One region of the Bacillus sp. P4_D3 genome, then DNA from elsewhere that is predicted to be linked to it. Evidence: riboswitches for the same ligand, from Rfam matches in the RefSeq annotation. Region 1 holds a riboswitch; each other region holds the start of a gene.
The links. Region 1 has a riboswitch for S-adenosylmethionine ahead of metK (methionine adenosyltransferase). Riboswitches for the same ligand answer to the same signal wherever they lie in the genome.

Region 1 (7,409 bases):
GGGGATGTTTGATAACTAAGGTTTTATAACCACCATTTCTCCTGTGGAATCAAAGTAACATCTACATCAAAATTCTCTTTAAACCAATCATACATCAATGTCTCTTTCACTAAATATTCAGAGGCAGAGTGTGACACACCGATGAGTGACATATTCGTTTCTTTGACGTAATCCATAATAAGTGAATACTTATGCTTACCGTATTCGTTATCAATATGACAATGGATTTCTCCTGCAATATACGCTTCAGCGCCTTTTTCTTCTGCTTCTTTCATTAAAGATACGACATCGCCGCAGCCAGCGATAATTGCAATTTTCTTGATGGAATCATGTTGTTTACCTTCGAAGTCTGTGTAAGGAATATGGAAGAGTTTTTTTAAACGTTTTTGGAGTTCTTCTGTTGATGTTTCATCTATTTCACAAATAAGACCGACTGGCTCTTGCTCTGGACCACCGTAAGCAAATCCGTCAATTACGTTAGCTTGAAGTGCCTTTGCAATTGAAATGCTAGTTCCATATGTTTGATGAAAATCCATTGGAACGTGACATGTATATATAGAAAGCTGTTTCTCTTTTATTGCCTGCAAATATTTTTGTGGAATTGGAATAAAGCCTCTCCCTGATTTCCCGAGCGGATCACCGCATTCCATCACAAGTGGATGGTGCATAAAGAGTAAATCACCTGGCATGGATTGTGAAATGAATGTTTCAAGAATATCATCAGTTGGGAAGACAGCTAAAAATACTGTGTTTACATTTTGGGCACCTCGTATCATAAGACCGTTAAATAGCTCCACAAAATTTGCTTCGAAAAATTGTTGCCATGGAAATTGGATCTGATCATATGTGGCTGGAATGAACCGACTAAAGGAACTGTCTTTTCCGTATTTTTCAATTTGGAATAAATGATTTAGTGATTGCTCTATTTCTTTTAAGGCTGGCATGTTTGGTTATCCTCCTTAAGGTAATTCGTATCCTGTTAGTTGTTTTTGTCTTTCATAGCAAAATAAGAAGCGGATGTAAAACAAATAAAACCTAGAATCCAGCCAATAGAAGGAGAATAGGGAAGTATGTGTTGTAATATCATTCCGCTAGAAATAAAAAAGCTACCTAATAGACTTAAGAAAATGGGATATCGCTGTAGTTTGAACATCAGTGATATGGCATCCTTTACCACATACATTGTATGTTAGTCTTAATTTTCTGTATATAAATTTTAAGAAAAATGGTGGTACAATATATAAAGGATACGAGAAGAGAGGATGTAGATTTACGCATGTACGTTACTGTAACAGAAGCAGCATATAAAAAGATTATGGATACGATTCCAAATGAAGCGAAATATATAAAATTATTTTACGATAATGAAGGTTGCGGTTGTGTTATGAGCGGGATTATTGATTTAGTAGCCGTTTCAGAGAAAGATGAGCGCGATGTAGATATTGAATCAAGCGTACTAAACTTTATTGCAGATCGAACAAAGCTTGTATTTATGGATGATAAGTTAACAGTTGATTGGCATGAAGTTGGAGGGACTTTTCAGTTGAAGAGCCCAAGCCAGTTTTATAATCCGAATATGAAGTTACATGTTCGAGTATAGTAAAGAAAAGGCGGCCCCAAAAAAATTTGGAGCTGCCTTTTCTTTATAGTATAGGGTGATACTATTGTCGTTTCTTATTGATAAGTCGATATTCTTTTTCGAATCGCTGATATACTTTGAAAATCGTCTATAAAATTTCATTTACTAAGATAAGGTTCTTCATACAATAAAAAGATTTTTTCACATAATGAAATGTACACGTGATTGAATTTTCCGTATAATTCTCTTTGTGGAGGGGATTGCGCATGAGAAAATGGGGAATTGAGTTATTAATTTTAAGTGTCGTTATTATTTGGGGGATTAACTATACGATTGCGAAATATGGACTTTTAGAATTTACGGCGATTGAGTTTACTGCAGTTCGAATGATGGCAGCAGCACCACTACTGTTATTACTTACGTTCTTTATCGAAAAGTCACTTTATATGGAGCGAAAAGATATACCAAGATTAATCATCGTTAGCACGGTAGGTATTGTACTGTATCAAACGTTATTTATGGAAACTGTACAATATACATCCGCTACAAATGCCTCTTTACTCATTTCTATTTCACCTATTTTTACAACTTTATTTGCGATTTTCTTGAAACAAGAAAAATTTTCTTCTCGAAAGTTAGTTGGTTCCATGATTGCCTTTATTGGTGCTACATTAGTTTTAGTAGCGGGGCATTCACTCGCTAGTTCTTTCTACGGAAATGGGATTGGACTTATTGCATCAATATGTTGGGGACTTTATCCCGTTTTAGCAGGACCGCTTATTAAAAAATACTCAGCATTACGTGTTACTGCATGGTCTACATTAGTTGGAGCGATTCCGCTCTTATTGTTAAGTGGTCCACATGTATTTGTCATGCCATTTCACATTACACACGGAATGACACTATTTGCTTTACTATATTCTATTTTCTTTGTAACAGTATTCGGTTTAGTGATGTGGTATGTTGGTGTTCAAAAAATTGGTGCGTCACATACGATGGTATATATGTATATAACACCGCTTGTAGCTGTTTTATTTGCAGCTGTATGGGCAAATGAATATGTATCGTTTCAACAAATAATCGGTGGAATTATCATTTTCTTCGGTCTATGGTTTGTGAAATCGGAGAAAATAGAAGCGCACTCTACCGTACAAGAACCTATATCAAAATAGGAAAGCAGATTACCTATGATCTGCTTTCCTATTTTTTTATTTTTGGTAAAAAGATGAGAAACAAGATAGCAGTAATAAGTGGAATTAAATTTAAAAATGGAATACGGAAGAGTGTAATAAGAATAATACCTGGAAGAAGAACACCGAGGACAGCATAGAAAATACTATGTCTTTTCGTGTACCAATACAAGGAAAGTCCAATAAGTGCAGGGACAATGAGGTGAATGAGAGCCATTAAAAAATAAACCATTAGACGCCCCCTTTATTTTTGTGCTTATTACATCATATCCGTATGTTCATAGATTGATATCACTTTTTTCATAAATGGACGAAAAATGTTTGGAAAAACGTCACATTTATGAGGGATTCTACATTATAAATCTTGTATAATATTATTTTCTAAAAGCATTTTAACAACATAAACATACAGTTTATGTTGTTTTTAATTTGAATGAAATAGATTTTAAGTAGCATGGACTCGAAAGAAATGAGTTATATAGCTTTGGTTGGATAGATAAAAACTATTGAAGGGGAGTACAACATGATTAGTATGTCATTAAGGTCGTTTAAAATTCAATCGTATTATCTACTAGGTATTCTGTTATTAGGCTGGATGTTAACACCGTTTTCAGCACATTTTCTAGGTGCAGGAATTGGACTTATTGTAAGCATGTATTGTGTTTGGATTTTAGGAAGGCGTATCGAAAAACTTGGAGATAGTATCGTAAAGAAGACAAAAGCGCCGACGCTTGGTATGTTTAACCGCTTTGCAGCTGCCATTTTGGGTGCTATTATTATGTACGAAATTGAGCATCATATGGTAATGTGGGCATTTGCAGTAGGGATTCTGGGTGGTTATTTCTTAATCGTTGTGAATTTAGGGTATTATAGTATGAAGGATGAAGAAGAATTAATAAAGGGCTAAAAGGGCTTCTTTTTTAGATGGAATAGAGGATCCGGCGGTGGATAGTACAACAGGAAGCGTAACTTTGTATAAAATATAGGTTTCCGCTTCCAATAAGTTAATATGAAATCACTTAGTAGTATGACTCTTAGGTTCTTTAAAAAAGTTGGATACAATACAACAAACTATTCCGATAATTAGAATAATGTATTTTATCGTTTCACTTGTATGCTCAAATAAATTAACGTTAAGCATCACAAGTCCCCAAAACATTTGAATCGCTCCATAACTGAATAAAATTTTTCCTGTACGAGAAAAATTTTTCATAGGCCTCACCCTTTCCTGTATATGTAAATTATATCATGGGAAACTACAAACGAATGATTATAAAATGAATTTTCTGTAAATTTATGGGTATTGGTATGCGATAGATGAAGAGATTAAAGTTTCACTTTATATAAGATATAGAAAGAAGCTTACGTTTTTAACGTAAGCTTCTTTTTTATGTAAGTGTGTGTAACCGTTAAGCCGCATTGGGTTTTGTCGGTGAGTACGCGGAACTTTACGGTTACACGACACTTATTCATATGAGTAAAAGGGTTATTCCAACAGAAAATTTGTAATTAAGCGATTGGACCGCCTAAGTTAATAATAGCTTCAGAAACGCTATCGAATTTTTTGAAGTTTTCTTTAAATTCGTTTGCAAGCTCAATTGCTTTCGCTTTGTAAGCATCTTTATCAGCCCAAGTTTGTTCAGGCATTAATACTTCGTCAGGTACACCTGGAACGTGACAAGGTACTTCAAGGCCAAAGATGTCGTGTTTTGCAGTTTCAGCTTTAGCAAGTTCACCGCTTAGTGCTGCTTGAATCATTGCACGAGTGTAACCTAAGTTCATACGTTTACCAACACCGTATTCGCCACCAGTCCAGCCAGTGTTTACTAAGAATACTTTTGCATTATGTTTCTCGATTTTTTCACCAAGCATTTCAGCATAACGGGATGCATCAAGCGGTAAGAATGGTGAACCGAAGCAAGTAGAGAATGTAGCTTGCGGAGATGTAACACCGCGCTCTGTTCCTGCTAGTTTACTAGTGTAACCGCTTAAGAAGTGGTACATAGCTTGCTCTTTTGATAACTTACTGATTGGAGGCAATACGCCAGATGCATCAGCAGTTAAGAAAATAATTGTATTTGGATGTCCTGCAACACTTGGCAGTACGATATTGTCAATCGCATGCATAGGGTATGCAGCACGTGTATTTTCTGTTAAAGTAGTATCGTTATAGTCGGCGATGCGTGTTTGACCGTCAATGACAACGTTTTCTAAAACGGAACCAAATTTGATTGCATCGAAGATTTGTGGCTCTTTCTCATGAGAAAGGTTTACACATTTTGCATAGCAACCGCCTTCAATATTGAATACACCGTTATCAGACCAACCGTGCTCATCGTCACCAATTAATTTACGGTTTGGATCAGCAGATAATGTTGTTTTGCCTGTTCCAGATAAACCGAAGAATAGTGCTACGTCGCCTTCTTCGCCTACGTTTGAAGAGCAGTGCATAGAAAGAATGTCTTGTTCAGGTAGTAAGAAGTTCATAATAGAGAAGATTGATTTTTTCATTTCTCCAGCGTATTCTGTACCACCGATTAGTACGATACGTTTTTCGAATGAAACCATAATGAATGCTTCAGAATTTGTACCGTCAATTGCTGGATCTGCTTTGAAGTTTGGTGCAGAAACAATTGTGAACTCTGATTCGTGAGTTGCTAATTCGTCTTCATTTGGACGAATAAATAATTGATGTACGAACAAATTATGCCATGCATATTCGTTAACAACTTGAATTGGTAGGCGATAGTTGCGATCAGCGCCAGCAAATCCTTTGAAGATGAATAACTCTTCTTTTTCTTTTAAGTATTCTAAAACTTTTATATATAATTTATTAAAATGTTCTTCAGAGATCGGTTGGTTCACGGCTCCCCAAGCAATTTTGTCAGCAACCGATGCTTCCTTCACAATAAATTTATCTTTAGGAGAACGTCCTGTGTATTTTCCTGTTGAAGCAGAAACGGCACCAGTAGAAGTTAATTTCCCTTCGTTTCGCATTAATACTTTTTCCACTAATTGCGGAACACTTAATTGAATCTGTGCATTGCTTCCGTTCAATAATTCATGTAAACCAATTTGGACATTCACAGTACTCATATTTATATACCATCCTTTTCATTTAATGAAATATTTCTCGTAATCCCCATCAAGAGTATAACACAATTATATAAATAATGTATACTATTTATTTATTTTTGTTTGTGTGAATGTATCATTTCCTTATTAATATTTCATTCTATGCGTATTGAGAAAAACTTTCAGGAAAATGTGAATATTAATTGACAAATGAATATCATTTCTTTAGTATAGGTTGGGACGGATACTCTCTTATCCCGAGCTGGCGGAGGGACAGGCCCGATGAAGCCCAGCAACCTCACTTGTAGTGGTAAATACAGGTGAATAGGTGCTAAAACCTGTGCGAGGCTAACGGTCTCGAACGATAAGAGCAAAGGGCAAAAAGCAGTATGCAAGTAGCAAATTAAACCTTTCCTCTATGTTAAGTAGGAAAGGTTTTTCTGTATGCTTGTGTGGGAGAATAAATGTATGTCGCAGTTTGTGGCAAATTAAGGATGAGTTCCGTACAATATATACAATTACTGTAGGGAGGTTTACCACATGACAAAAAAACGTCATCTGTTCACATCTGAGTCTGTAACTGAAGGACATCCAGATAAAATTTGTGACCAAATTTCTGATTCAATTTTAGATGCGATCTTAGCAAAGGACGCAAATGCACGTGTAGCTTGTGAAACAACTGTAACAACTGGTTTAGTATTGGTAGCGGGGGAAATTACGACTTCTACTTACGTAGATATTCCAAAAATCGTTCGTGAAACAATTCAAGGCATTGGTTACACACGCGCAAAATATGGATTCGATGCAGAAACTTGTGCAGTTTTAACATCTATCGATGAGCAATCTGCTGACATCGCTATGGGTGTTGACCAAGCGCTAGAAGCACGCGAAGGTCTAATGACTGACGCTGAGATTGAGGCAATTGGTGCAGGAGACCAAGGTTTAATGTTTGGCTTCGCATGTAATGAAACACAAGAATTAATGCCACTTCCAATCTCGCTTGCTCACAAATTAGCTCGTCGTTTAACTGAAGTACGTAAAGATGACACATTATCATACTTACGTCCGGATGGAAAAACGCAAGTTACAGTTGAGTATGATGAAAATGGTAAACCTGTACGTGTGGATACAATTGTAATTTCTACACAGCATCATCCAGATGTTACATGGGAAGAAATCGATCGCGATTTAAAAGAACATGTAATTAAAGCTGTAGTTCCAGCAGAATTAATGGATGGAGAAACGAAATTCTTCATTAACCCAACTGGCCGCTTCGTAATTGGTGGACCACAAGGTGATGCTGGTTTAACAGGACGTAAAATCATCGTTGATACTTACGGTGGATACGCTCGCCACGGTGGCGGTGCATTCTCTGGTAAAGATGCAACGAAAGTTGACCGTTCAGCAGCATATGCAGCTCGTTATGTTGCGAAAAACATCGTAGCAGCTGGTCTTGCTGACAAAGCAGAAGTACAACTTGCATACGCAATCGGCGTAGCGCAACCAGTATCAATTTCAGTTGATACATTTGGCACTGGTAAAGTATCTGAAGACGTACTAGTGGA
Region 2 (7,112 bases), on a different contig from region 1:
ATCTCGAACCCCTTCTCCAACGGTAACAGATAAGAAAGCGACATAATCCATCTCATCTCCAATCGGGCGTATATAATCTCCTAAAGTACGGTATGGTGCTTTCCCTTGTCTCGGAAATTCAAATCGCTCTATGATACGTGTGTGATCTTCCGGATCGTATATAATTATATTTTGTCCATCACTTTGCGCCGGGAAAAATTGATACACCGCTTTTGGTTTTAACCAAGATTGTCCTTCCACCAATAATTCGTCTATTAAATCATTCAATTCATGCGCTCTTTTATCTCCCTCTTTCAAAAGCTTCTTCACATTTCCTTTTAATCCAAGGTGATGTCCAAGTAGCATTTGTCTATTTAGAAATGGAGCGAGATGTGCAACGGGAATATCGCGTAATACAATTCGTTTTGTTGAATCAGGTAACATAACCGCCGCCTTCGCTAATGGCTCAATTACTGCGGGAATTTCTATTTTCTTCTCCTCTTGTTTCACAACATGAAGATGGTGTTCCTTTTTATCTCGCTTCATCTTTTCACGTTCTTCTTCTTTTTGTAATTTGTTAATAATATCAAGACCTGTCATCGCATCACTTGCATAACATACAAGCCCTTTATATGATGGCGAAATACGATTATCTGTAAATTTCCTCGTTAGTGCTGCACCACCTACAACAATTGGAATATCAATATTCGCTGCTTTTAAATCTTCGGCAGTCGTTACCATTTGTTGCGCTGATTTTACTAACAAACCAGAAAGACCAATAATATCAGGTTTCTTTTCTTGTACTTCTTGAACAATTCGATCCGAACGAACATTAATTCCTAAATTAATAATTTCATATCCGTTATTTGATAAAATAATTTCAACGAGGTTTTTCCCAATATCATGTACGTCACCTTTTACAGTCGCTAATAATACTTTCCCTTTTTTCGCACTATCACTAGATTCCATATGTGGCTCTAAATAACTTACGGCAGCTTTCATACTTTCAGCACTTTGCAATACTTCAGCAACGATAAGCTCATTACCATTAAATAATCGCCCCACCTCATCCATTCCTGTCATAAGTGGACCATTAATAATATCCAGAGGTTTTCGTCCTTCTGTAAGCGCGAGACTTAGATCTTCTTGTAGTCCTTGCTTCGTACCTTCTACAATATAATTTGCCAGTCGTTCATCAAGCGTTAGCGTTTCTTGTACAACGATATCTTTCTTTTTGGCAACACGATAAAAGTTTGTGAATTTTTCTAACGTTTCTTTCGTCGTTTCAAATAATAATGCATCCGCAAGACGTTTTTCTTCCTCTGGAATTGACGCATAGCGCTCTAATTTTTCCGTGTTAACAATCGCATAATCTAATCCTGCTTTCGTTGCATGGTATAGAAAGACAGAGTTCAATACTTCACGTCCAGCTGGTGGTAAACCAAAAGATATGTTACTCACACCTAGAATCGTTAAACATTCTGGTAACGCTTCTTTAATAAGACGAATTCCTTCTATAGTCGCTGCCGCTGAACCTATATATTCTTCATCACCTGTTCCTACAGGAAACACAAGCGCATCAAAAATAATATCAGATGGGCGTATACCATACTTCTTCGTTAGTAATTCATAGCTTCTTTTAGCAATCTCTATCTTTCTTTCTGCACTAACTGCCATACCATCTTCATCAATTGTCCCTACAACTATCGCAGCACCGTATTTCCGAAGAAGGGGTGTCACTTTTTCAAAACGTTCTTCTCCATCCTCTAAATTAATAGAATTGATAACACCTTTTCCTTGAATATAAGTAAGAGCTTTCGCCATAACATTTTCATCTGTTGAATCAATCATAATTGGTACTTTTAACACTTTCGTAACTTCTGCCAAGAATCTTTCCATATCTTCTATTTCATCACGATCAGGGTCTGCCATACAAATATCAATAATATGAGCATTTTTCTTCACTTGCGCTCTTGCCACTTCAGCAGCCTCTTCAAATTTCCCTTCTGCTACTAATCTTTTAAACTTACGCGATCCAATTACGTTCGTCCTTTCTCCAACAAATAGGGGCCTCATAGAATCATCGTATTGCAACGCTTCTAGTCCACTAATTCCATGTCCAACCCTTTCATGATGCTCACGAGGATTAATCGAGGCAAGCGCCAATTTCATTGCACTTATATGTTCTGGTGTTGTGCCACAACAACCACCAATAATATTAATCCATCCTTCTTCAGCAAAACGTTTTACTTTTTCAGCAAGTGACGCCGGAGATTCGTGATAATGCCCATCTTCATCAGGAAGACCAGCGTTTGGATAACAAGAAATATAACACTCCGATAAATCAGATAGAGAACGCATATGTTCCCTCATAAATTCTGGACCAGTAGCACAGTTTAACCCAACCGATAATGGCTTCATATGCTCTACCGATAAATAAAAGGCTTCGATTGTTTGACCCGCTAAAGTCGTTCCCATCGGTTCAATTGTTCCAGAAATCATAATAGGTACTATTTTGTTTAGTTCTTCAAACGCCGCTTGAATTCCAAGGTACGCAGCTTTCACATTACGCATATCTTGACTCGTCTCAACGAGCAATACATCAACTTCTCCTCTTAATAGTCCTCTCGCTTGCCTTGTATAGGCTTCGATTAACTCTTCAAAAGTTACACCACCTGTAACACTAATGGCTTTCGTCGTTGGTCCCATCGCTCCCGCAACATATACTTCTTTCCCACTTCCTTTGACTGCTTGCTTCGCCAAAAACGCTGCCCTTTCGTTTAACTCTTCATCTAAATGAGACAATGCATAATCACTTAATACAATATTTGTTGCACCAAACGTATTCGTTTCAATAATATCTGCTCCAGCTTCAATGTAGACTTTATGAATATTTAAAATCACATCTGGTCTTGTTTTTACTAAATATTCATTACAACCTTCGTATTCTTCTCCTCCAAAATCTTCCGCTGTTAAGTCTTCTTGCTGGATCATCGTTCCCATTGCACCATCTAATATTAAAATTTCATGTTGTAATCTCTCTTCTATTCGTTTCATCAATTAATACCCTCTTTCACTTCTTGCTTTTCTCTCACATATTTCACGAGATGTTCTGTAATTTCATATTTTAAAAACGGCGTAATAAGATAAATACCGTTAAAATATTTCATTGCCGCATCAATCAACTCTTGTGAAATACGAATTCCTTCCTCGATAGCAGCCTCTTTCGTTTTATGTCCATCCATTCTTTGTCTTACCTCTTCAGGGAGCGTAATACCCGGTACTTCAAAATGAAGAAAATCTGCATTCCGCTTACTTACTAACGGCATAATTCCAATAAAGATAGGTTGTTCCAAATGCTTTGTCGCTTCATATACTTCTTCTATTAAAGCAACATCATATATCGGCTGCGTTAAGAAATATTCAGCTCCAGCATCAATTTTTCGTTCCATTCGCTTTACCGCTGCTTTTAAATGCCTTACATGAGGATTGAATGCCCCTCCGACAGAAAATCTTGTTGCCGGACCAATTGATTTCCCTAAAATAGAGCGACCGTCGTTCATCTCTTTAATCATTTTAATTAGCTCTATAGATGACAAATCATATACAGAAGTTGCACCTGGAAAATCACCAACGCGCGCTGGATCACCAGTTAAAGCTAGCACTTCCTCCATACCTAATGCTGATAATCCAAGCAAGTGAGACTGTAGTCCAATGACGTTATGATCTCTACACGTTAAATGCGTCAATACTGGAATATCATGCTTCGTTAATAATGCACCCATAGCCATATTCGAAACGCGAGGAGATGCTAATGAATTATCTGCTAGAGTAATAGCATCCGCTCCAGCCCTTTTCAGTGCTCTTGCCCCTTCAAAAAAACGCTGCGTGTCTAACGTTTTCGGTGGATCTAATTCCACTACAACTGTCGTTTGTTTCTTTGCCTTTTCTGCGAGAGTAACATGAGCTCTCGAACGCTTCTCATGTGTATGGACCACTTTAGGCCTTTGAATCGTCTCCTTTGCTATTACAGGTGCAACATTTGCAATAGCACGTTTCATTCCTTCAATATGTTCCGGGGTAGTACCACAACAACCACCTAATAAACGAATACCTTGTTCAATAAAGTTTGGTGTCATCTCTTCAAAATACGCTGGACTTCCCTCATATACGTAACGCCCCTCCACATAATTCGGGAGACCTGCATTCGGATATGCTGATAAATAGCCATTTTGAGGAATCGATATCATTTTGAAAGCTTCCGTCATATGAAGTGGCCCTAGTTGACAGTTCAATCCAACAACATTGGCACCGTAATCCAAAAGCTGTTTTAATATTTCATTGACATCATTCCCATTTTGAGTCGTACCTGCCTCATGTAACGCTAACTGAGCAACAATCGGAATATTCGTTTGTTTACGCAATACTTTAACGGCATGCAATAATTCAAATTCATCATAAAAAGTTTCTAATAGTAATCCATCAACCTGTTCTTCTAGTAAAGCACCTGCCTGCTCAAGTAACATAAATTCTCTCTCTATATCAGTCGTTGTAACAGCACCAATATGTTTCATACCTCCAATTGTCCCTAAAATTGCATTCCGCTCTGTTACTGATGCTTTCGCAATATTCACTGCCGCTTTATTAATTTGGACAACTTGATTTTCTAGACCATACATGCGGAGTTTCGCTTCATTCGCACCATACGTATTCGTTTGAATAACATCCGCTCCAGCAGCTACATATTGTTTATGGATCGATATAATTAAGTCCGGGTCAGACAAATTCAATTCTTCAAAACTACTTTGTAAACCATGCGAATGTAATAACGTTCCAACCGCACCATCACCTATTACAACTCCTTTTGATAATAAATCTAGTAATTTCACGAATCTCCCTCATTTCTATCAATATAAAAAACCCCCTCTTCACTTTGAAGAGGGGGACATAATTGTTCCTCCTCTTATTATGCAAAACACACGTTTTGCAGGTTTTAGCACCGTTTCAAACATTTAGTTTGAAGGTTGCCGGGTTTCACAGGGCCTTTCCCTCCACCGCTCTCAATAAGAGTTTGTCTTTATTATTTTATTTATGTAGCTAAAAGGAAATACGTTCCCCTTTTAACAATGTTTGTTAATTTTTTATAAATTTAGCATGCACTAAAATAAAAGTCAATGACACTTGCGGAAAAATAAAAATTATTTAAAATAAAGTTGCAATTCAATTATCTTTTGTTGTAAAGTTAAAAACATAATAAAAATTTCATACGAACATTCTTATCTAGAGAGGTAGAGGGACTGGCCCTATGACGCCTCAGCAACCATTAACATTCATTCGTTAATAAGGTGCTAATTCCAGCAAATTGTGAAAGATTTGACAGATGAGAAGAAGACTCTATTCAATCCGAAAGCCTTCTTCTTAGAAGGCTTTTTTTATTTTCACTTAGTCGTTCACTTTAAAAAGGGGGAATTTTCACATGTCAACAATCGAAACAAAACTAGCACAAATCGGGAACCGTAGCGAAGCTACAACAGGAACTGTTAATCCACCTGTTTATTTCTCAACTGCTTATCGTCACGAAGGAATTGGTAAATCTACTGGCTTTGACTATTCAAGAACTGGAAATCCGACTCGCGGTCTTTTAGAACAGGCAATTGCAGACTTAGAAAGCGGTGAGCAAGGGTATGCCTGTAGTTCAGGAATGGCGGCTGTTCTCCTTGTCCTTTCACTATTCCGTTCCGGAGATGAGCTTATCGTATCCGAAGACTTATACGGAGGAACATATCGTCTATTTTCCGAACATGAAGACAAGTGGAATATTCGATGTAGATACGTAGATACACAATCTATTAAACAAATTGAGCAAGCAATCACATCTCAAACGAAGGCTATTTTCATAGAAACACCGACTAATCCATTAATGCAAGTAACTGATATCGTAAGTGTAGCAAGTGTAGCGAAAAGGCACGGACTACTTCTTATTGTAGATAACACGTTCTATACACCTTATATACAGCAACCATTAACAGAAGGTGCAAACATCGTCCTTCATAGCGCAACTAAATATTTAGGCGGACATAACGATGTACTAAGCGGACTTGTCGTTGCGAAAGGGAAATCTCTTTGCGAGGAGCTTGCTCATTATCATAATGCCTCTGGTGCTGTCTTAAGCCCGTTTGATTCATGGCTATTAATTCGAGGGATGAAAACTTTAGCACTCCGCATGAAACAGCATGAAGAAAACGCTCATGCAATTGTTGCTTATTTAAATGATGAAGATGGTGTGACAAATGTATTTTATCCAGGAAGAGGTGGTATGATTTCATTTCGCCTTCAAGATGAAACTTGGATTAATCCTTTCTTACAATCTTTATCCTTAATTACATTTGCTGAAAGTCTTGGCGGCGTCGAAAGTTTAATGACTTATCCAGCAACGCAAACTCATGCCGATATTCCAGAAGATATTCGAACAGCACGCGGTGTGTGTAATCGTCTTCTCCGTTTTTCAGTCGGCATCGAAAATAGCAATGATTTAATTCAAGACTTAAAGCAAGCAATTAAACTTGTAAAAGAAGGTGTAAAAATATGAGCTATTCCATAGATACACTTTTACTGCATAATCAATACAAGCATGACTCACATACAGGAGCTGTTAACGTTCCCATCTATAACACATCAACATTTCATCAGTTTGATGTAGATGCTTTCGGAAAGTATGACTATAGTAGATCTGGAAATCCAACACGTGAAGCTCTTGAAGATATCATTGCTTTATTAGAAGGCGGGACAAAAGGATTCGCCTTTGCATCAGGCATTGCAGCCATTTCTACTGCATTTCTCCTTCTTTCACAAGGTGACCATGTTCTTATTTCAGAAGATGTATATGGAGGCACTTATCGAATTGTTACTGAAGTTCTCTCCCGTTATGGTGTTTCACATACATTTGTTGATATGACCAATGTGGAAGAAGTAAAAGAAAACATTAAACCAAATACGAAGCTCTTTTATGTAGAAACACCTTCTAACCCACTTTTAAAAGTGACAGATATTCGTGCTGTTTCTAATCTTGCAAAATCTATTGATGCTCTTACTTTTGTTGATAATACATTTTTGACACCACTATTTCAAAAGCC
Region 3 (8,985 bases), on a different contig from region 1:
AACCATTGAAATCCCTCCAGTATTCTATTTACATGTTTATTATATATCCATTGTGAATAAATTCACAATGGAGGAAATGTGAACGAAGATAGGTTGTGAGTAATTGTTTTATTTTTTGTAACATTTCATCTATTTTGGTAGACTAATAATAGAGATATATGGAGAGGGGGCAAAGACTCGATATGTGGATGAACTTGTAATGATTAGAAGTTGGATAGATGAATTTTTCTCTCTCATTAGCGAGGGTTTATTTAACTGTCTATAAATCATTCAAGGACTGCATATTTGGCTTGTACATCCCTTTTGTAAGGATAGATACCTATGTCGGGAAATTTATATCTCTCATATAAAATATGCGTCCTTTAATTTGGAGGAGTATATAATGAATCAATTAAAAAATAAAGTAGCAGTTGTTACAGGTGTTAGTCGTCTAGATGGTATTGGGGCAGCGATTTGTAAAGAATTAGCTGAAGCAGGATACGATATATTTTTTACGTATTGGACGAATTATGATAAAGAGATGCCTTGGGGCGTTGATCAAAATGAACAAATACAATTAAAAGAAGAGCTGATAAAGAACGGTGTTGAAGTATCAAGTATGGAGTTAGATTTAACTCGGAATGATGCGCCGGAACAACTTATAAATAAAGTTACTGAACAAATGGGGTACCCTGATATATTAATTAATAATGCAGCGTACTCTACGAATAATGATTTCTCCAATTTAACTGCTGAAGAGTTAGATAAACATTATATGGTAAATGTTCGCGGCACTACATTATTAAGTAGTAAGTTTGCTCAAGGATTTGATAAAAAATCCGGCGGTAGAATTGTTAATATTACTTCGGGGCAATTTAAAGGGCCTATGGCTGGAGAATTAGCGTATGCAACAACGAAGGGAGCTATCGATGCGCTCACTAGTACGTTGTCAGCAGAAGTGGCCCATCTAGGGATAACAGTGAATGCAATTAATCCAGGTCCAACTAATACAGGATGGATGACAGAAGAGATAAAGCAAGGATTAAAACCGATGTTTCCTTTTGGTAGAATAGGCGAACCGAAAGATGCAGCAAGGCTTATTAAGTTTTTAGTGAGCGAAGAAGCCGGATGGATTACAGGGCAGGTTATTCATTCAGAAGGTGGATTTAAGAGATAAATTTATAAATAAAAAGAAGGTATCTCATTTCAGTGAGATACCTTCTTTTTAATCTTTCTTCAATCTTCGTGCTATACCATTCCCTAATGACTGTAATCCTTGAACAAGAATGATTAAAATAAAGACTGTTGCATACATTACTTCAGGTTCGTAACGTAAATGACCGAATCGATATGCGAGATCACCAAGGCCTCCAGCACCTACAAGTCCAGCCATTGCTGTTGCACCGATTAAGCCAATCGTTGCGATTGTTAATCCAAGTACGAGAGATGGACGAGCTTCTTTAACCATGACGTGCCAAATGATTTTAATAGTAGAAACTCCCATCGCTTGATATGCTTCAATAACACCACGATCTACTTCTAGTAAAGCTGTCTCCATTAAACGTGCAATATAAGGGGCTGTGAAGACAACAAGTGGTACGATAACACCTTGCACGCCAATGGACGTTCCCATTAGAAACTTTGTAAAAGGTAAAATGAAGAATAATAGAATGATAAATGGAAGAGAACGAATGATATTAATAACTGTATTAAGAATAGGATAGATAATTTTATTTTCTCGCTGTCCACCAGGTCTCGTTAAAACAAGTGTGACACCGAGTGGTAATGCAATAAGGATAGATATAAGTAGTGAAATAGATGTCATTTGAAATGTTTGAATTGTTGCTTCCCATATTACGTTACCCCACTCATCCAAAAAGGACTTGTTTCCCATAATCTGTTCTACCTCCTTCTACGATAATTCCTTGTTCTTGTAAAAATGATAAGGCACGGTGTACTTCACTTTTTTCACCTTGCATATGAACGACCAGTTTCCCATATGCCTCATGTTTTAACTGCGTAATATTGCCTGATAAAATATTAGGATATACGTGGAAACGTTTTGTAGCGATAGCTAACGCGGGTTCTCCTGAAGCGGTTCCTATAAATGAAAGTGTTACGATTTCTCCAGTACTTTGTAGCTCTTTCTGTACCTCTTCTGGAATTTTAGCTGCAAATGCGCTATTTACAAATTTCTTCGTTGTTACATGTTGTGGGTTTGTAAAAATGTCCTTCACTGTTCCACTTTCAACGACAGATCCATGTTCCATTACAGCAACTTGGTCACAAATACGCTGGATGACATTCATTTCGTGTGTAATTAGCAAAATCGTAATTCCGATTTCTTCGTTGATCTTTAATAATAAATCAAGAATAGAATCGGTCGTTTCCGGATCTAATGCGCTCGTTGCTTCATCACTTAATAAAACTTCAGGCTCATGAGATAGTGCGCGAGCGATCGCTACACGCTGTTTTTGACCACCAGAAAGTTCACTTGGATAGGCATCTTTTCTATTGAAAAGATCAACAATACGTAAATACTTTTCTACCCTTTTTTCAATTTCATTTTTGGGAAGACCAGATAGACGTAAGGGTAGTGCGATGTTTTCATAAACGGTAACGGTTTTAAGTAAATTGAATCCTTGAAAAATCATGCCGATCTTTTGTCTCGCTTTTGCGAGTTCTTTTGTCGATAAGGTTGTTAAATCTTGTTCGTTTACAATGATATTTCCTGTCGTTGGTTTTTCTAATAAATTTACACAGCGAATTAATGTACTTTTACCAGCGCCGCTATATCCGATGATTCCAAATACTTCGCCCTTTTTTACTTTAAGGGAAGTTGGTTTAAGGGCCTCAACATTCCCTTTTTTTGTTGTAAATACTTTGGAGACGTTTTTTAATTCAATCATTATAGTCAGCTCCTACCAAGACGGTAAAATAGAACCATCGAATTTTTTCTCAATGAAATCTTTTACTTCTTTAGATTGATAAGCTTTCTTTAACTTATTTATAACTGCATCATCTTTATTTTCAGTACGAACAACGACCCAGTTCACATATGGTGAATCTTTTCCTTCGCGGAAAATCGAATCTTTTGCTGGACTTAATTTTGCACCTAATGCAAAGTTTGTATTAATCGCAGCTGCCTTCACTTCACCTAGCTGCGTTGGTAATTGAGATGCCTCTAATTCAACAATCTTTAAATTTTTCGGATTTTCAATTACATCTTTTGCAGTCGCTTTTTCTGTAGCTTTTGGATCCACTTTTAAAACCCCTGCTTTTTCAAATAGCTTTAAAGCACGAAGCTCATTTGTTGGATCATTTGGGACAGCAATTGCGTCGCCCTCTTTTAATTCTTTTATATCTTTTAAGTTTTTAGAGTATATACCCATAGGGAATGTTACTGTGGAAAATACTTCAGTTAATTTCATATTACGTTCAGTTTTAAATACGTCTAAATAAGATTTAGTTTGGTAGCTATTTACATCGAGGCTTTTTTCATCTAAAGATACGTTTGGTGCTACATAATCATTAAATACCTTTACATCGATTTGGAGGCCATCTTTTGCTGCAACTTCTTTCACCTTTTCAAAAATTTGTTCATGCGGTCCACCTGTTACACCAACGGTAATCTTTTTCTCATCTAATGCTTTTACCTCTTTATCAGAAGTAGCACCGCATGCGCCTAACAACAATACAGCTCCACTTACAATACTTACTAATACCTTTTTCATCTATAATTCCCCCTTAATATACGTTCCAAAATAAAAAGCACCTCTCAAAAATAAGAGAGGTGCCGAATAGACGAAATAGGTTCCTCTCTTATCTTCCAAAACGAAAATCGTTCTGCAGGAATTAGCACCTTAGCTTATACTTTATAAGCTCGGTTGCCGGGCATCATCGGGCCAGTCCCTCCGCCACTCTTGATAAGAGTATGTGTATGTAGTTTTTAAATATGGTACTAATAGTAAATCTTACAAAAAGAATTGTCAATGTTATTTTCTGAATATATTTTATTTTAAGGTAATAGAAACATTACCTTTTTTATGTCCGGTCTCTACGTACGTATGAGCCTTTGAAATTTCTTCTAACGGGTAAGTTTTATCAATAACTGGCTTTAATTTTTCTTCTTCCGTTAGCATTTTTAGTAGAAGCATATCTTCTTTGCTCACTTTTGCCATCGTTCCATTGACCGACACGTATTTACCGTTAGCGGTTAATGCTTTCTTACAATGGGATTTTTTAATTTTTCCAACTGCATCAAATATAATATCGTAGCGTTCAGCCCGCTTTGTAAAATCTTCTTTCGTATAATCAATTACGTGATTAGCTCCTAAAGATTGCACTAGTTCAAAATTTGAATTACTACAAACAGCTGTAACGGTCGCGCCAAAATATTTAGCAAGTTGTACGGCAGCTGTTCCTACTGAACCAGATGCGCCATATATAAGTACTTGTTGCCCTTTTCTTATACGTCCTTTTCTCAGGAAGTGTAATGCTGAAGTTCCGCCAAAAGGAATAACGGCAGCTTCTTCATACGTCACATTGGTAGGTTTTAATGATATCAATCCGCTTTCATGTACACATGTATATTCTGCATAACCACCGACATTAAGCTCTGTTAATGCGAAAACTTGGTCTCCTTTTTCAAATTGAGTTACATCTGTTCCTATTTCTTCGATTTCACCAGATAGCTCCACGCCGAGTATAGGTTTTCTTGGTTTTTTAAAACCTAATATAATCCGCATAGGAATCCAAAATAAAAGGGGGCTATTAAAGCCGCGCATTCTACAATCTCCAGTTGTTACACTTGTTGCGTGAATTTTAACTAATACCTCATTCTTTTTTGGAGTAGGTTTCTCTAAATCTTGAAGTTTGAGAACATTAGGCGGCCCATACTTTGTGCAAATAATTGCTTTCATAATGACCTCCTGAATTTAGTTGTTTTTATTTACAACATATTTAAGTATTTCTTTAAACATGTTGTTATTCGAGAAATAAAGTTAAATAGAAATATTAAAAATTATATAGATTTAAAAGGAAAATAGATGATACCCTTTTGGAAAGGAGGGAGAATTATGAAAAAACTTATTTTAACCTCTAGTTTAGTCCTTGCAGTTATTTTAGGTGCAGGGTGTAGTAATGAGAAAACAACAAAGACGGATGAACCGAAAAAAGAAGCCATGCAGAAAGAAAAGGAATTAGCAGCGAAGGATGTTTTCAAGAAAGCGAATGAAGCTTTTAAAAATGAAGAACATGTAACGATGGCATATGATGTAGGGATAAAAGCTGAAGGAACAGAGATGGATGTACTAAAGGCTAAAATGCAATTAGAGCCAAAGAAAAAGAATTCGCGTTCTGAAATGAATGTTTCTGGTACAGATGTTGTAGTGTATGCTGTGGATGGTAAAGTTGCTGGTCAGGTGAAAAATCCTAAAACAGGAGAAGTTATATCTGTACCGGAGGAGCAATTAAATGCTGGCGGGATGAAAGTCACTCAAGATATTATAGATAATTTAGAAGTGCCAGCAGTAGTTTTAGATAAAATGAAGATGGAGAAAAGCGGAGATAAATATAAGCTGAAGTTTATATTAAAAGGGCAAGAAACAGAGAGCATGCTAGCTAGCATGGATGAAACGCAGAAGAAAATGCTACAAGCACAAAATGCAAAGATAGAAGAAGTGGATGCAGAATATATCATTACAAAAGATTTTAAATATGAATCAGCGAAGATAGATATGATTATGAGTAGTAATGGTGAGGATAAGGCACACATTATTACGAATGCAAAATATACATCGTACGAAAAGTTTGAGCCAATACAGCTGCCAGCAGCAAAGTAACAGTCTTGATGAGGGAGGGACCTAAAATAAAGGGTCGCTCTCTTTTTTGTTAATACTTTTTTAAAGGAAAATAGGTAAAATATGAAGAGGAAGAACGTTAGAAAAGGAGAGTGCCATTTGAAAAAAAGAAAGATAGCAGTTGTCATTGTAGTATATACAGTGTTGCTCGCGACTTCTATATATACATATAAAGAGAAACTAGAACATCCTATTATGAGCGATGTAGGAAAGTTGCTTCCAACGAAAATTAAACGTGTTGAAAATGCTGAGGATGAAAGTTCATTAAAAAAGTTAGTGCAAGATGCAAATGTTTCTGGAGAGAAGATTTCTATTGCAGGTATGCAACATAGCCAAGGCGGGCAGACGTATTATCCGAACGGTACGATGCTTGATATGAAAGGGTATAATGAAATATTAGAATTCGATCCGGAGAAGAAGAGGATTAGGGTGCAAAGCGGTGTCACATGGAATGACATTCAAAAGAAAATCAATCCATATGGTCTTGCAGTTCAAGTGATGCAATCTCAAAATATTTTTACTGTTGGTGGTTCATTAAGTGTAAATGTACATGGGCGTGATATTCGTCATGAAGCATTGATTGATACAGTAGAGTCGTTCAGATTGTTAATGGCAGATGGTACAGTGCGTAATGTAAGTAGAGAAGAAAATGCTGATTTGTTTCCGTATGTAATTGGGGGATATGGATTGTTTGGTGTGATTTTAGATGTGACGCTACAGTTAACAAACGATGAATTGTATGAAACGCATACGAAGGTACTAGATTATAAAGAATACTCTTCATACTTTAAGAATAAAGTGCGAAGGGACGAGAATATACGTATGCATTTAGCACGTATTTCTGTTGCCTCAAATTCATTTTTAAAAGAAATGTATGTGACAGATTATGTACTAGCAGAAGATCAACAGAAGTTGAAAGAGTACAGCAAATTAAAAGAAGAAAATATTATAGCTGCGCCGAAATTCTTACTTGGATTATCACGTTATAGTGACTGGGGAAAGGGCGCATTTTGGGATATACAAAGAAGTTATTTTGAACGTACAGATGGTAAGTACGAAACTCGAAATAACGTAATGAGATCTGATAGTGCTTTTATGGAATACGATAATCCAAACTTGACCGAAGTTTTACAAGAGTACTTTGTACCGATAGATGGTTTTGCAGAGTATATAGATGATTTGCGAAGCGTTTTAAATGAAGAGGAATTAAACCTTCTTAACATTACAATCCGCTATGTAGAAAAGAATGAGAATGCGGTGCTATCTTATGCGAAAGATGATATGTTTGCGCTTGTGCTTCTAATTAATCAAGGGCGTTCTGAGGATGAAATAAAGAAAACAAAAGTGGTCATTCAGAAGATGATTGATGTTACTTTAAAGCATAATGGAAGTTATTATTTACCGTATTATTCTTATCCGGAAAAGGAGCAACTAAAGAAAGCGTATCCTCGCATAGAAGAATTCCTTCAGAAAAAGAAGGAAGTAGACCCAGAGGAAAGGTTTGTGAATTTATTTTATAAGGAGTATAGCAAATGACATATAGAAGATTTGTGGCCTCACAAAGCATTATTATGATGGCGGGTAGCATGGTATTTCCTTTTTATATACTATTGCTTCGAAATGTTGGAAATAGTTTCTCGCAATTTGGCTGGGCGTACGGTTTATTTGCCTTAACTTCAGCTCTAGTATATCCGTTAGTTGGAAGAACCTCTGATAGGATAGGTGATAGAAAGTTATTAATTATATACGCATGGTCCATGGCTATATTAATGCTTTGTTTCCCTATTGCAACAGAAGTTTGGCATGTATACATTCTCCAAATTTTAATGGGTATTTTAGGTGCTGTGCAGCGTAATACGGAGAAGACATCGTTAGCACGAAAGGTAGCGCATAAGGAAGCTGGTTACGAAATTGGAAAATACCATGTATGGACATCAATTGGTGGCGGAGTAGCTATAATTGCAACTGGTTACCTAGTGGATTTCTTTACGATAGGGACTATTTTTTACATTGCTTCAGTTTTATATGTAGTGAGTGGAATTGTATTAAGTAGCAAAAAAATATAATCATACCCATTTTTACCTGATTACCCTTTATTTGTTATACTTATGGAGAAGACAAAAGAAAAGGGGACATTGCCTTTGATGAAATTTATAGTTTTAGCTATTCTCACTTTATTTTTGATTCCATGGACTAGAAGCGGTAATAAAATTCGCGCGGTGGATAAAGGAGGAAATGAGAAAGTTGTAAAGGGTAAGAAATCATCTATTTTAGTTATTCCTGTTTTATTTTGGATAGGTATTGCAATCTATGAATATTTTTGGCTAATTGATGATCGAGCAGATTCTATTCTTACTCATTATTCTGTTGCAGTAGCGATTTTAATTGGGCTTGTTTTATTCTCACAAGAGCAGGTAGGGAAATTAGAAGGTACGTTAAAAGGACTTCTAATGTTTGTTTTACTCGCAAGTTACGGCTATTTTGGTTATTTGCACGATATAGTAATCTCGCAAAAGAAATATGATTCGGTCGTGAAGGTAGAGAAAGATATTTCGGAGCCATTTACTGAAAATGACCAACCGTTTACAGTTCCGCCTAAAACAGCGGAAAATAAAATGAAAAAGGTATTTGGTGATATTCCGAAAGTAGCTTATTTTGAGCTAGGGGAATTAACGCCACAAATGGTAAATGGTGAAGCCTTGTATGTAGCACCGATAGAAGTTTCGGGATTTTTTAAAGCACGTAAAGCGGAAACAATTCCAGGTTACGTAACAATGTCAGGTACAAATCCTGATGCGGAAGCGAAATTACATCTTGGATATAAAATGAAGTATGTACCAAGCATGTTTTTCGGTAATAAATTAGAACGTGTTGTTCGAAAAGCAGAGCCAGATTTAGTTTTTAAAGGGAAACCAAAATTTGAAGTTGATGATAAAGGAAAACCGTATTATACAATGACATACGGTGAGTTTATTTCAGGAAGATCAGGGTTTGAAGTAGAAGGCGTTGTCGTTGTTGATGCACAAACAGGTGATGTGAAACGATATGATAAAGGGAATGCACCTAAATTCGTTGATGGTGTATTAAATCATGAAACAGCATCTACGTTAAATACGTACTTCGGAAAATATATTCACGGATTTTG
Region 4 (8,985 bases), on a different contig from region 1:
GCTTGTGTCATCATTGAAGCTGAAGACATTGAAATTGAACATCCTTCGCCTTCAAACTTCGCTTCTTGTACAATACCCTCTTCTACTTTCATCGTAAGTTGAATACGATCGCCGCAAGTTGGATTGTTCAAGTTAACGGTAACACTATCTTCTAACACGCCATGGTTACGAGGATTTTTATAATGATCCATAATAACTTGACGATATAACGTATCTAAATTATTAAATGACATTTGTGAAATACTCCTTTGTCTTGATTAGTGATTCAACAAATGTATCAATTTCTTCTTTTGTATTATATAAATAGAAGCTCGCACGTGCTGTAGAAGAAGCTTTTAACCACTTCATAAGCGGTTGTGCACAGTGATGTCCTGCGCGAACCGCAATGCCTTCTACATCTAATACAGTTGCTACATCGTGAGGATGTACGTCTTCAATATTAAATGTAACTAGACCAGCGCGATGCTTTGGACCATAAATTGTAACGCCATCTACTTCTGATAGTCTCTCTAAAGCGTATTGCGCTAATTCATGTTCATGCTTTTCAATATTATGAAGACCGATTTCTTCTAGGAAATCAATTGCCGCACCAAGTCCGATTGCATTACCGATAATCGGTGTACCTGCTTCGAACTTCCACGGAAGCTCTTTCCAAGTAGACTCTTGTAAGTCTACGAAATCAATCATTTCACCACCAAATTCAATTGGTTCCATATTGTTTAGCAATTCTTTCTTACCATATAATACGCCGACACCTGTTGGTCCGCACATCTTATGAGCAGATAATGCGTAGAAATCACAGTTTAAATCTTGTACATCCACTTTCATATGAGGTGCACTTTGTGCTCCATCAACGATCATGATTGCACCGTTTTCATGTGCGATTGCTCCGATTTCTTTTACAGGGTTAATCGTTCCAAGTACGTTAGAAACGTGCATGATAGAAACGATTTTTGTATTCGGTGTAACTGTTTGACGAACATCTTCTAAAGAAATTGTACCGTCTAGTTGAAGCGGAAGGTATTTTAAAGTTGCACCAGTTTTCTTCGCAACTTGTTGCCACGGAATGATGTTACTATGGTGCTCCATGTAAGAGATGACGATTTCATCGCCTTCTTTTACATTATCAAGACCATAACTAGCTGCTACTGTATTTAATGCAGTTGTCGTTCCGCGCGTGAAAATAATCTCTTCCATTGATTTCGCATTAATAAACTTGCGAACTTTCTCACGTGCACCTTCATACGCGTCGGTAGCTTTCGTACCGAGCGTATGAACACCGCGATGCACGTTAGAATTATATTCTTTATAGTAACGTTCTAACGTTTCAATGACTTGAATTGGTTTTTGAGAAGTTGCTGCACTATCGAAATATACAAGTTGTTTGCCGTTCACTTTTTGATCAAGAATTGGAAACTGTTTGCGTATTTCATGAATATTCATTAGCGAACTTTCCTTTCAATTACCTCAACAAGCTGTGCCTTTACTCCTTCAATTGGAAGCTCATTTACTACAGGTGCTAAGAATCCATGGATGACTAAACGTTCTGCTTCGCGTTTTGGAATACCACGGCTCATCAAGTAGTATAATTGGTATGGATCTACGCGGCCTACTGAAGCTGCGTGACCTGCCATTACATCATCTTCATCGATTAAAAGAATTGGGTTTGCATCACCGCGAGCGTTCTCATCTAACATAAGAACGCGAGAAGATTGTTGTGCATTTGATTTAGATGCACCGTGTTCAATCTTACCAATTCCGTTAAAGATAGATGTTGCACTATCTTTTTGTACACCGTGTTTTAAAATCCAACCTTCAGAGTGTTTACCGAAGTGAACAACTTTAGTTGTAAAGTTTTGTGTTTGGTTACCACGACCAATTGTTACTGTTTTTGTATCAGCATATGATCCGTCGCCCATTAAGTTCGTAACGTTCTCTGAGATTGTATTTCCGTCATTCATAAGGCCTAGAGCCCAATCAATGCGGCCGTCGCGTCCAACAATTCCGCGGCGGTTAACGTAAGTTGTTACGTCTTTTGCTAATAGATCAACCGCACCGAATTTCACTTGTGCGCCTTGTTCCACGATTACTTCTGCTACGATATTTGCAATACCTTTAGCATTTTCATTTGCAACGTAGTTTTCTACATATGTTGCAGTACTGTTCGCATCAGCTACGAATAATACGTGGTTATATACGTTAGCTTCTTCGCCGTCTACTAAGAATACAGCTTGAAGTGGAGTTTCAAGAACAACGTTTTTCGGAACATATACGAATGCACCGCCGTTGATTAATGCAGCATGAAGTGCAGTTAGACGATGCTCGTCTACTTTCACGCCGTCTTTCATTAAATACTTTTGTACTAGTTCAGCATGCTCTGTTGCAGCTGTTACGATGTCTGTAAAAATAACACCTTTTTCTTTCGCTTCGTCTGCTAAAGAAACGAACGCAGTTGTACCAGTACGTTGCACTAATACGCTGTTATTTTCATCGATTAAGTTTTTCACTGCTTCTGGAAGCTCTGTTAAAGAACTTACAGGCTCTTGCTTAGCAGCGTCGCCTTTTCCGATAAAGTCCCATTTTTCAATTTTCGTTTTATCAGGCGTTGGCATTGGAAGTTCAGTTGCTTGTGCAAGAGCTTGTAAGCGGAACTCAGTCAACCAAGCAGCTTCGTTTACTTCGCTTGCGCGCTGACGGATTGTTTCTTGATCGAAAGGTAATGTACCGATTGTCATGTTTATGCTCCTCTCTTACGCTTCTTGCTCTGCTGTTTCGTCTTCAATACCTAATTCTTTTTTAATCCAGTCATAACCTTCAGCTTCTAGACGTTGTGCAAGCTCAGGGCCACCAGATTTAACGATACGACCGTTCATCATAACGTGAACGAAGTCTGGAGTGATGTAGTTTAATAAACGTTGGTAATGCGTAATCATTAGGCAACCGAAATCTTCGCCGCGCATTTGGTTAATACCTTTAGATACAACTTTTAATGCATCGATATCAAGACCTGAGTCGATTTCATCTAAGATTGCAATTTTTGGCTCGATCATCATTAATTGAAGAATCTCATTACGTTTTTTCTCACCGCCAGAGAAACCTTCGTTTAAGTAACGTTGTGCCATTTCTGGATCCATTTCTAGGAATTCCATGTTTTTATCTAATGTACGGATAAATTTCATAAGAGAAATTTCTTCGCCTTCTTCACGACGTGCATTAATTGCAGAACGTAAGAAGTCAGCGTTTGTTACTCCGCTAATTTCACTTGGATATTGCATTGCTAAGAATAGACCTGCTTGTGCGCGCTCGTCTACTTCCATTTCTAATACATCTTCACCGTCGATGATGATGCTACCTTCTGTTACTTCATACTTTGGGTGACCCATAATCGCAGAAGATAAAGTTGATTTACCTGTTCCGTTAGGTCCCATAATTGCGTGGATTTCTCCACCTTTTACTTCAAGGTTTACACCTTTTAAAATTTCTTTACCGTCGATTGATACGTGTAAGTCTTTAACCGTTAATGTAGAACCAGCCATCTCAATACCTCCATTAATCCTCTATATACATTTTAAAAATTACTAAAACGTTCATATTCTCATTTTATTCTCATTCTAATCTTATAGCAAATAAAATGATATCGCAAACACTAAGAAAATGTAACAATTTTTTCACAAATGTATATAAGTATTTCCTTTACATCCTCTTATGATACACCTTTCTTCTTATATATATAAAGAAAAAAGGACTGGGTTATTCCCAGCCCTTTCCAGCACCTATTCGTTCACAGGAAGTACAGCACCTTTATATTCTTTGTTAATAAAATCTTGAATTTCTTTTGAATGTAGCACTTCTACTAGCTCTTTAATTTCTTTTTTCTTCTCGTCACCTTTACGAACTGCGATAATATTTGCGTAAGGAGAGTCTGATCCTTCAATTGCGATTGCATCCTTTGTTGGATTTAATTTCGCATCAATTGCGTAGTTTGAATTAATAAATAAAGCATCACCTTCATTGTTTTCGTACAGCTTCGGTGAAAGCCCAGGTTCTACATCTGTTTTAAACTTTAAATTTTTCGGGTTTTCTACAACATCTTTCACTGTTGCTTTAACGATATCAACACCGTCTTTTAATTTAATAACGCCGCCTTTTTGCAATAGTGCTAACATACGTCCGCGCTCTGCAACGTTATTACTCATAATAACCGTTCCTCCATCTGGAAGATCTTTTAAGCTTTTATATTTCTTAGAATAAATGCCCATTGGCTCTAAATGAATTTTTCCTGCGTTTACAATTTTATATCCTTTTTCTTGAATTTCTTTATCTAAATACGGAATGTGTTGGAAGTAGTTCGCATCAATTTCTTTATCCGCTAACGCTTTATTCGGTAACACATAATCCTGGAATTTTTTAATCTCTAATTTAATACCCTTTTTCTCTAATATCGGCTGTGCCTTCTCTAAAATAACAGCGTGCGGCACGTTAGAAGCTCCGACAACAAGCTTATTTTCCTCTTTCCCCCCGCAAGCAGCTAATGTAAATACAGACAGCGCTGTAACAACTGACAGTATAATCTTTTTCATATGATGTCCCCTTCTCCCCTATAGTTATGTAGTTAGAAAAAAGAGCCGGCATACACCAGCCCTTCTTCAAACGATTATTCTTTTACAGGAACAACTGCCCCTTTATATTCTTTATTAATAAAATCTTCAATTTCTTTAGAATGCAGCACTTCTATAAGAGCTTTAATCTCTTTTTTATCTTTATCACCTTTACGAACAGCTACTACGTTTGCGTATGGAGAATCATTTCCTTCAATTGCAATCGCGTCTTTTTCTGGGTTTAATTTCGCATCAATTGCATAGTTAGAATTAATTAGAACCGCATCGCCTTCTTTATTGTTATACACTTGTGGTAATAAACCAGGCTCGATATCCGTTTTGAACTTTAAGTTTTTCGGATTATCTGCAATATCTTTAGGAGTCGCTTTAACTGGATCTACTCCGTCTTTAATTTTTAAAACTCCTTCTTTTTGTAAAATTGCTAAACCACGTCCATGATCAGCAACAGAATTACTCATAAGAATTGTCGCCCCGTCTGGAAGTTCTTTTAAGCTTTTATATTTTTGAGAGTACACGCCAATTGGTTCTAAATGAATTTTCCCCGCTATTTCAAAATCATATTTTTTATCTTTAATTTCTTTTTCTAAATACGGAATGTGCTGGAAGTAGTTTGCATCTAATTCTTTATCCGCTAACGCTTTATTCGGTAACACGTAGTCCTGGAATTTTTTAATTTCTAACTCAATTCCTTTTTTCTCAAGTAATGGCTTTGCCTTTTCTAAAATAACCGCATGAGGTACGTTAGAAGCACCAACAACTAGTTTCTTTTCATCTTTATCTTTCCCACCACAAGCAGCTAGACCAAAAATTGAAGTTGTAATAAGTGCTGTAAGTAATAATTTTTTCATTTGAAATACCCTCCCGTTTTTCATTATCTTTTATCTATTCGAGTCGTTAAACTATCACCAATCCACTGAATGAAAAATACAACTAGTAATACACAAATTGTCGCAACGATTGTTACATCGTTATTTCCTCGCTGGAACCCTTCTAAATAAGCAAGTGTTCCAAGGCCACCAGCACCAACAACACCTGCCATTGCCGTATAGCCTACTAAAGCAATTGTCGTTACCGTAATACCCGATACTAACGCTGGTAACGATTCTGGAATTAATACTTTCAAAATGATTGTGCTTGTTTTTGCTCCCATTGCTTTTGAAGCCTCAATTACACCTTTATCAATTTCACGAAGTGCGATTTCAACCATTCTCGCGTAAAATGGTGCCGCTCCAATAATTAAAGCTGGCAGCGCTGCACTCGCTCCGAGAATTGTTCCAAGAAGAATCTTTGTGAATGGAATTAATAAAATAATTAAAATGATGAACGGTATAGAACGAAAAATGTTTACGAACGCTCCAATCACCGTATTAATCGCTTTATTTTCCCATAAATTATCTTTCGCTGTCATAAAGAGTAATAGTCCTAAAATAAGTCCTAAAACAAATGTGGCAAGCGCTGCGATTGCCGTCATATATAACGTTTCACCAGTTGCTTCTAACATTTGATTCCAATCAACATTTGCAATTAACTTATCCATGTGCAATCACCTCCAGCTCTACTTGATCTTGATGAATCCCTTCTATTGCTTGCTGGATCGCTGTTTCTTCACCATTTAAATGAACGACTAAACTTCCGTAAGAGCCGTTATTCGTTTGTGCGATATTTCCTTGCAAAATGCTAACTTCTATATCACCGCGCTGCATTAACCTTTGAAGTACCGGTCTTTCTACTGCTTCACCGACAAACTGCAAACGAATTACTTTTCCATCTGGATATTTTTCAATTAAGCTTTCAATCGTTTCATTTGTATCTTCAGAATCAGTTAACTGCTGTACAAATCGTTTCGTAATATCTTGCTGTGGATTACGGAATACGTCAAGTACTGGACCCGTTTCTACGATTTTCCCTTTCTCCATTACAGCAACTCGATTACAAATTTTGCGAATAACGTGCATCTCATGCGTAATCAATACAATTGTTAAGCCGAGACGCTTATTAATATCTAATAATAAATCTAAAATTTGATCTGTCGTTTCCGGATCAAGAGCTGACGTTGCTTCATCACATAAAAGTACTTGTGGATTGTTAGCTAACGCTCTTGCAATCCCGACGCGCTGCTTTTGTCCACCACTTAGCTGAGATGGGTACGCGTCTCCTCTTCCCTCTAATCCAACAAGATGAATTAACTCATCGACACGTTTTCTTCTCTCTGCCTTATCGACACCTGCAATTTCAAGTGGGAATGCGATATTTTCACGCACAGTTCGTGACCAAAGTAAGTTGAAATGCTGAAAAATCATTCCGATTTCTTGTCTTGCCTTACGAAGTTCATTTCCAGTAATCGCTGAAATCACACGATTCGCAATTGTAATTTGGCCAGAAGTTGGTTTCTCTAACTGATTAAATAATCTGATTAACGAACTTTTCCCAGCACCACTATATCCGATAACACCAAATATTTCGCCTTTCTCTATTTGTAAGTTGGCGTTATCTACAGCAGTGACATCACCGCTTTTTGCCTTATATATTTTCTTTACATTCTCTAATAGAATCATGGTGTATCACCCCTTTTTTGTTTAAAAAGCGTAAGCGGCTCGTTTAGAATGTAAAGTGGATGGAGCTTCTGACGTAGAGGCGCTTTTTGCCTCATAGGAAGAAGCGAAGCCATCGAACATTCTAGCCGCTGGAGCTAGATTTCATAAAAACTTTGGATAGACTCCGCATTTTTTTATTTTTGATGCGTGTAGTCCATCGTTATAGCTCCTCTTATTATTTGAATGTCCTCCGCATTCAAACGACAAAAAACCTTTCCGCTTCTAGAGAAGCAGAAAGGTTTATATGCGTATATAACAACATTATCCCTCTCTCTCATCTCTCAAAGCATTTGCTTTGCAGGAATTGGCACCATTTCAACATAAGTTGACGGTTGCCGGGCTTCACAGGGCACAGTCCCTCCACCTCTCTTAATAAGAGAAATCAGATTAAATTTTCGTCTGATTTAAAATTTATGAAATTGTCTATATTTTATGAATTGAATTGTATCAATATCCACACGCCGTGTCAACAGAAATTTTCGCAAAAAAAGAAACTTCAGAATTTTAAGCCCCGACTGACATCGGTTTACATATATGAAACATCGATTCAACTAATAACATCGTTCGATACGTTCCAGAATATTGTACCCGTCCATCACTCATTAACGTTTGCAACCTCATATTTCCAGTCACTAATTTTTGTACATCCTCTTCCTCTAAACAAACGATTTGTTCCGTTCCTCTCGCCTCTTTCAAAAGTTCTATATAATCTCTTGAAATTTGTAACGAACAGCATTCATCTCCAAAACGAAAATTAACAGTTCTTTCTCCTTGCCTTAAAAGCGGTTCTAAATGATATTGACCATTAGCGTAATTTACAAATGATTGAAGCAAAGAATATAATTTCATCCTAAACCACATCCCTCATATCACTTTCTATTACATACCATTCCCTCTTATTAAAGAGCAATCCTGTTACTTTCGCTCGACAAATACTGTATCTATCACGCATGTCGACATATTTCCCAAGAAATATGTCGAGGCGGCAAAAACTTTGCCGCCTACTTTAATTCCGTATATAAATATTCAACCGAATGAAATGCATATATTTTCTTCATCAGTGTCCCATTTTCAAAAACAAGTAAACACGGTACACTTTCTATCCCATACTCTTTCGCTAAATGCGGGGCATAATTTAAATCTAACATCCCAATTTTCAAATCTTCAATCGTCATCTCGACGACCGTTAACATCTTCTTTGCTAACTGGCATGTTCCACACATTGGTGTATACACATATAACACTGTTTTTTCTTCATTTCCTATTAGGTCTGTAGCTTCGGCACCTGTCCAATCAATCACTTCTATCATTCCTTACCGTAAATATTCTGTATAAACGTCAATGTCAGCTCCCCATAATACATTTGCTAAATGTGAAGAAGGTGCAGTCGCCACCTCGCGATACGAGCGATCAATATAAATATGCTCTGCTTGCGGAAATTCTTTTCGGAATTGTTTCCTTAACTTTTCTCCTGCATCATCAGCATCCACTAGCACATATACGTCCTTATCAAAAAGTTGATCAATGAGCTCATCCATTTTCGACAAACCAATTGTACCATTTGTACAAACAATTTCCACTGGTTCACGAATAATAGATTCAATCTTTCTTCTATCCGATTTACCTTCTACAATAATGACTTTTTCCACATAAATCATATGTCATCACCCGATCACCATATACTATACAACCTTTAACTTAGTATATAGTATATTCGTTATTTTCATGTTGTTTCCTGTTTATTTTTGCAAAAGAAAAGCGCAAGCGGCTCG

Region 2: another riboswitch for S-adenosylmethionine. It lies ahead of AC1DTM_RS14150 (methionine biosynthesis PLP-dependent protein); the one in region 1 lies ahead of metK (methionine adenosyltransferase).
Region 3: another riboswitch for S-adenosylmethionine. It lies ahead of AC1DTM_RS04585 (MetQ/NlpA family ABC transporter substrate-binding protein); the one in region 1 lies ahead of metK (methionine adenosyltransferase).
Region 4: another riboswitch for S-adenosylmethionine. It lies ahead of AC1DTM_RS01830 (methionine ABC transporter ATP-binding protein); the one in region 1 lies ahead of metK (methionine adenosyltransferase).

The regions. Positions count from the first base shown of each region.
Region 1 is NZ_JBFUIN010000022.1:14,597-22,005, forward strand. It holds gene AC1DTM_RS06220 (Nif3-like dinuclear metal center hexameric protein) at 24-944, opposite strand; gene AC1DTM_RS06225 (hypothetical protein) at 980-1,183, opposite strand; gene AC1DTM_RS06230 (iron-sulfur cluster biosynthesis family protein) at 1,277-1,600, shown strand; gene AC1DTM_RS06235 (DMT family transporter) at 1,846-2,751, shown strand; gene AC1DTM_RS06240 (hypothetical protein) at 2,780-3,001, opposite strand; gene AC1DTM_RS06245 (ATP synthase subunit I) at 3,293-3,676, shown strand; gene AC1DTM_RS06250 (hypothetical protein) at 3,785-3,982, opposite strand; gene pckA (phosphoenolpyruvate carboxykinase (ATP)) at 4,279-5,865, opposite strand; SAM riboswitch class I at 6,094-6,215, shown strand; gene metK (methionine adenosyltransferase) at 6,385-7,409, shown strand, end outside.
Region 2 is NZ_JBFUIN010000123.1:317-7,428, forward strand. It holds partial or broken gene metH (methionine synthase) at 1-3,036, opposite strand, end outside; gene AC1DTM_RS14145 (bifunctional homocysteine S-methyltransferase/methylenetetrahydrofolate reductase) at 3,036-4,868, opposite strand; SAM riboswitch class I at 4,940-5,049, opposite strand; SAM riboswitch class I at 5,253-5,366, shown strand; gene AC1DTM_RS14150 (methionine biosynthesis PLP-dependent protein) at 5,456-6,568, shown strand; gene metC (cystathionine beta-lyase) at 6,565-7,112, shown strand, end outside.
Region 3 is NZ_JBFUIN010000013.1:25,127-34,111, reverse strand. It holds gene AC1DTM_RS04605 (DoxX family membrane protein) at 1-6, opposite strand, end outside; gene AC1DTM_RS04600 (SDR family oxidoreductase) at 383-1,156, shown strand; gene AC1DTM_RS04595 (methionine ABC transporter permease) at 1,205-1,873, opposite strand; gene AC1DTM_RS04590 (methionine ABC transporter ATP-binding protein) at 1,848-2,888, opposite strand; gene AC1DTM_RS04585 (MetQ/NlpA family ABC transporter substrate-binding protein) at 2,901-3,713, opposite strand; SAM riboswitch class I at 3,799-3,912, opposite strand; gene AC1DTM_RS04580 (NAD(P)-dependent alcohol dehydrogenase) at 3,993-4,901, opposite strand; gene AC1DTM_RS04575 (outer membrane protein assembly factor BamD) at 5,058-5,822, shown strand; gene AC1DTM_RS04570 (FAD-binding oxidoreductase) at 5,940-7,376, shown strand; gene AC1DTM_RS04565 (MFS transporter) at 7,373-7,906, shown strand; gene AC1DTM_RS04560 (DUF3981 domain-containing protein) at 7,985-8,985, shown strand, end outside.
Region 4 is NZ_JBFUIN010000005.1:14,024-23,008, forward strand. It holds gene sufU (Fe-S cluster assembly sulfur transfer protein SufU) at 1-233, opposite strand, end outside; gene sufS (cysteine desulfurase SufS) at 223-1,443, opposite strand; gene sufD (Fe-S cluster assembly protein SufD) at 1,443-2,735, opposite strand; gene sufC (Fe-S cluster assembly ATPase SufC) at 2,751-3,536, opposite strand; gene metQ (methionine ABC transporter substrate-binding lipoprotein MetQ) at 3,774-4,580, opposite strand; gene metQ (methionine ABC transporter substrate-binding lipoprotein MetQ) at 4,655-5,467, opposite strand; gene AC1DTM_RS01825 (methionine ABC transporter permease) at 5,491-6,156, opposite strand; gene AC1DTM_RS01830 (methionine ABC transporter ATP-binding protein) at 6,149-7,174, opposite strand; SAM riboswitch class I at 7,485-7,592, opposite strand; gene AC1DTM_RS01835 (hypothetical protein) at 7,718-8,062, opposite strand; gene AC1DTM_RS01840 (thioredoxin family protein) at 8,215-8,523, opposite strand; gene AC1DTM_RS01845 (toprim domain-containing protein) at 8,527-8,871, opposite strand.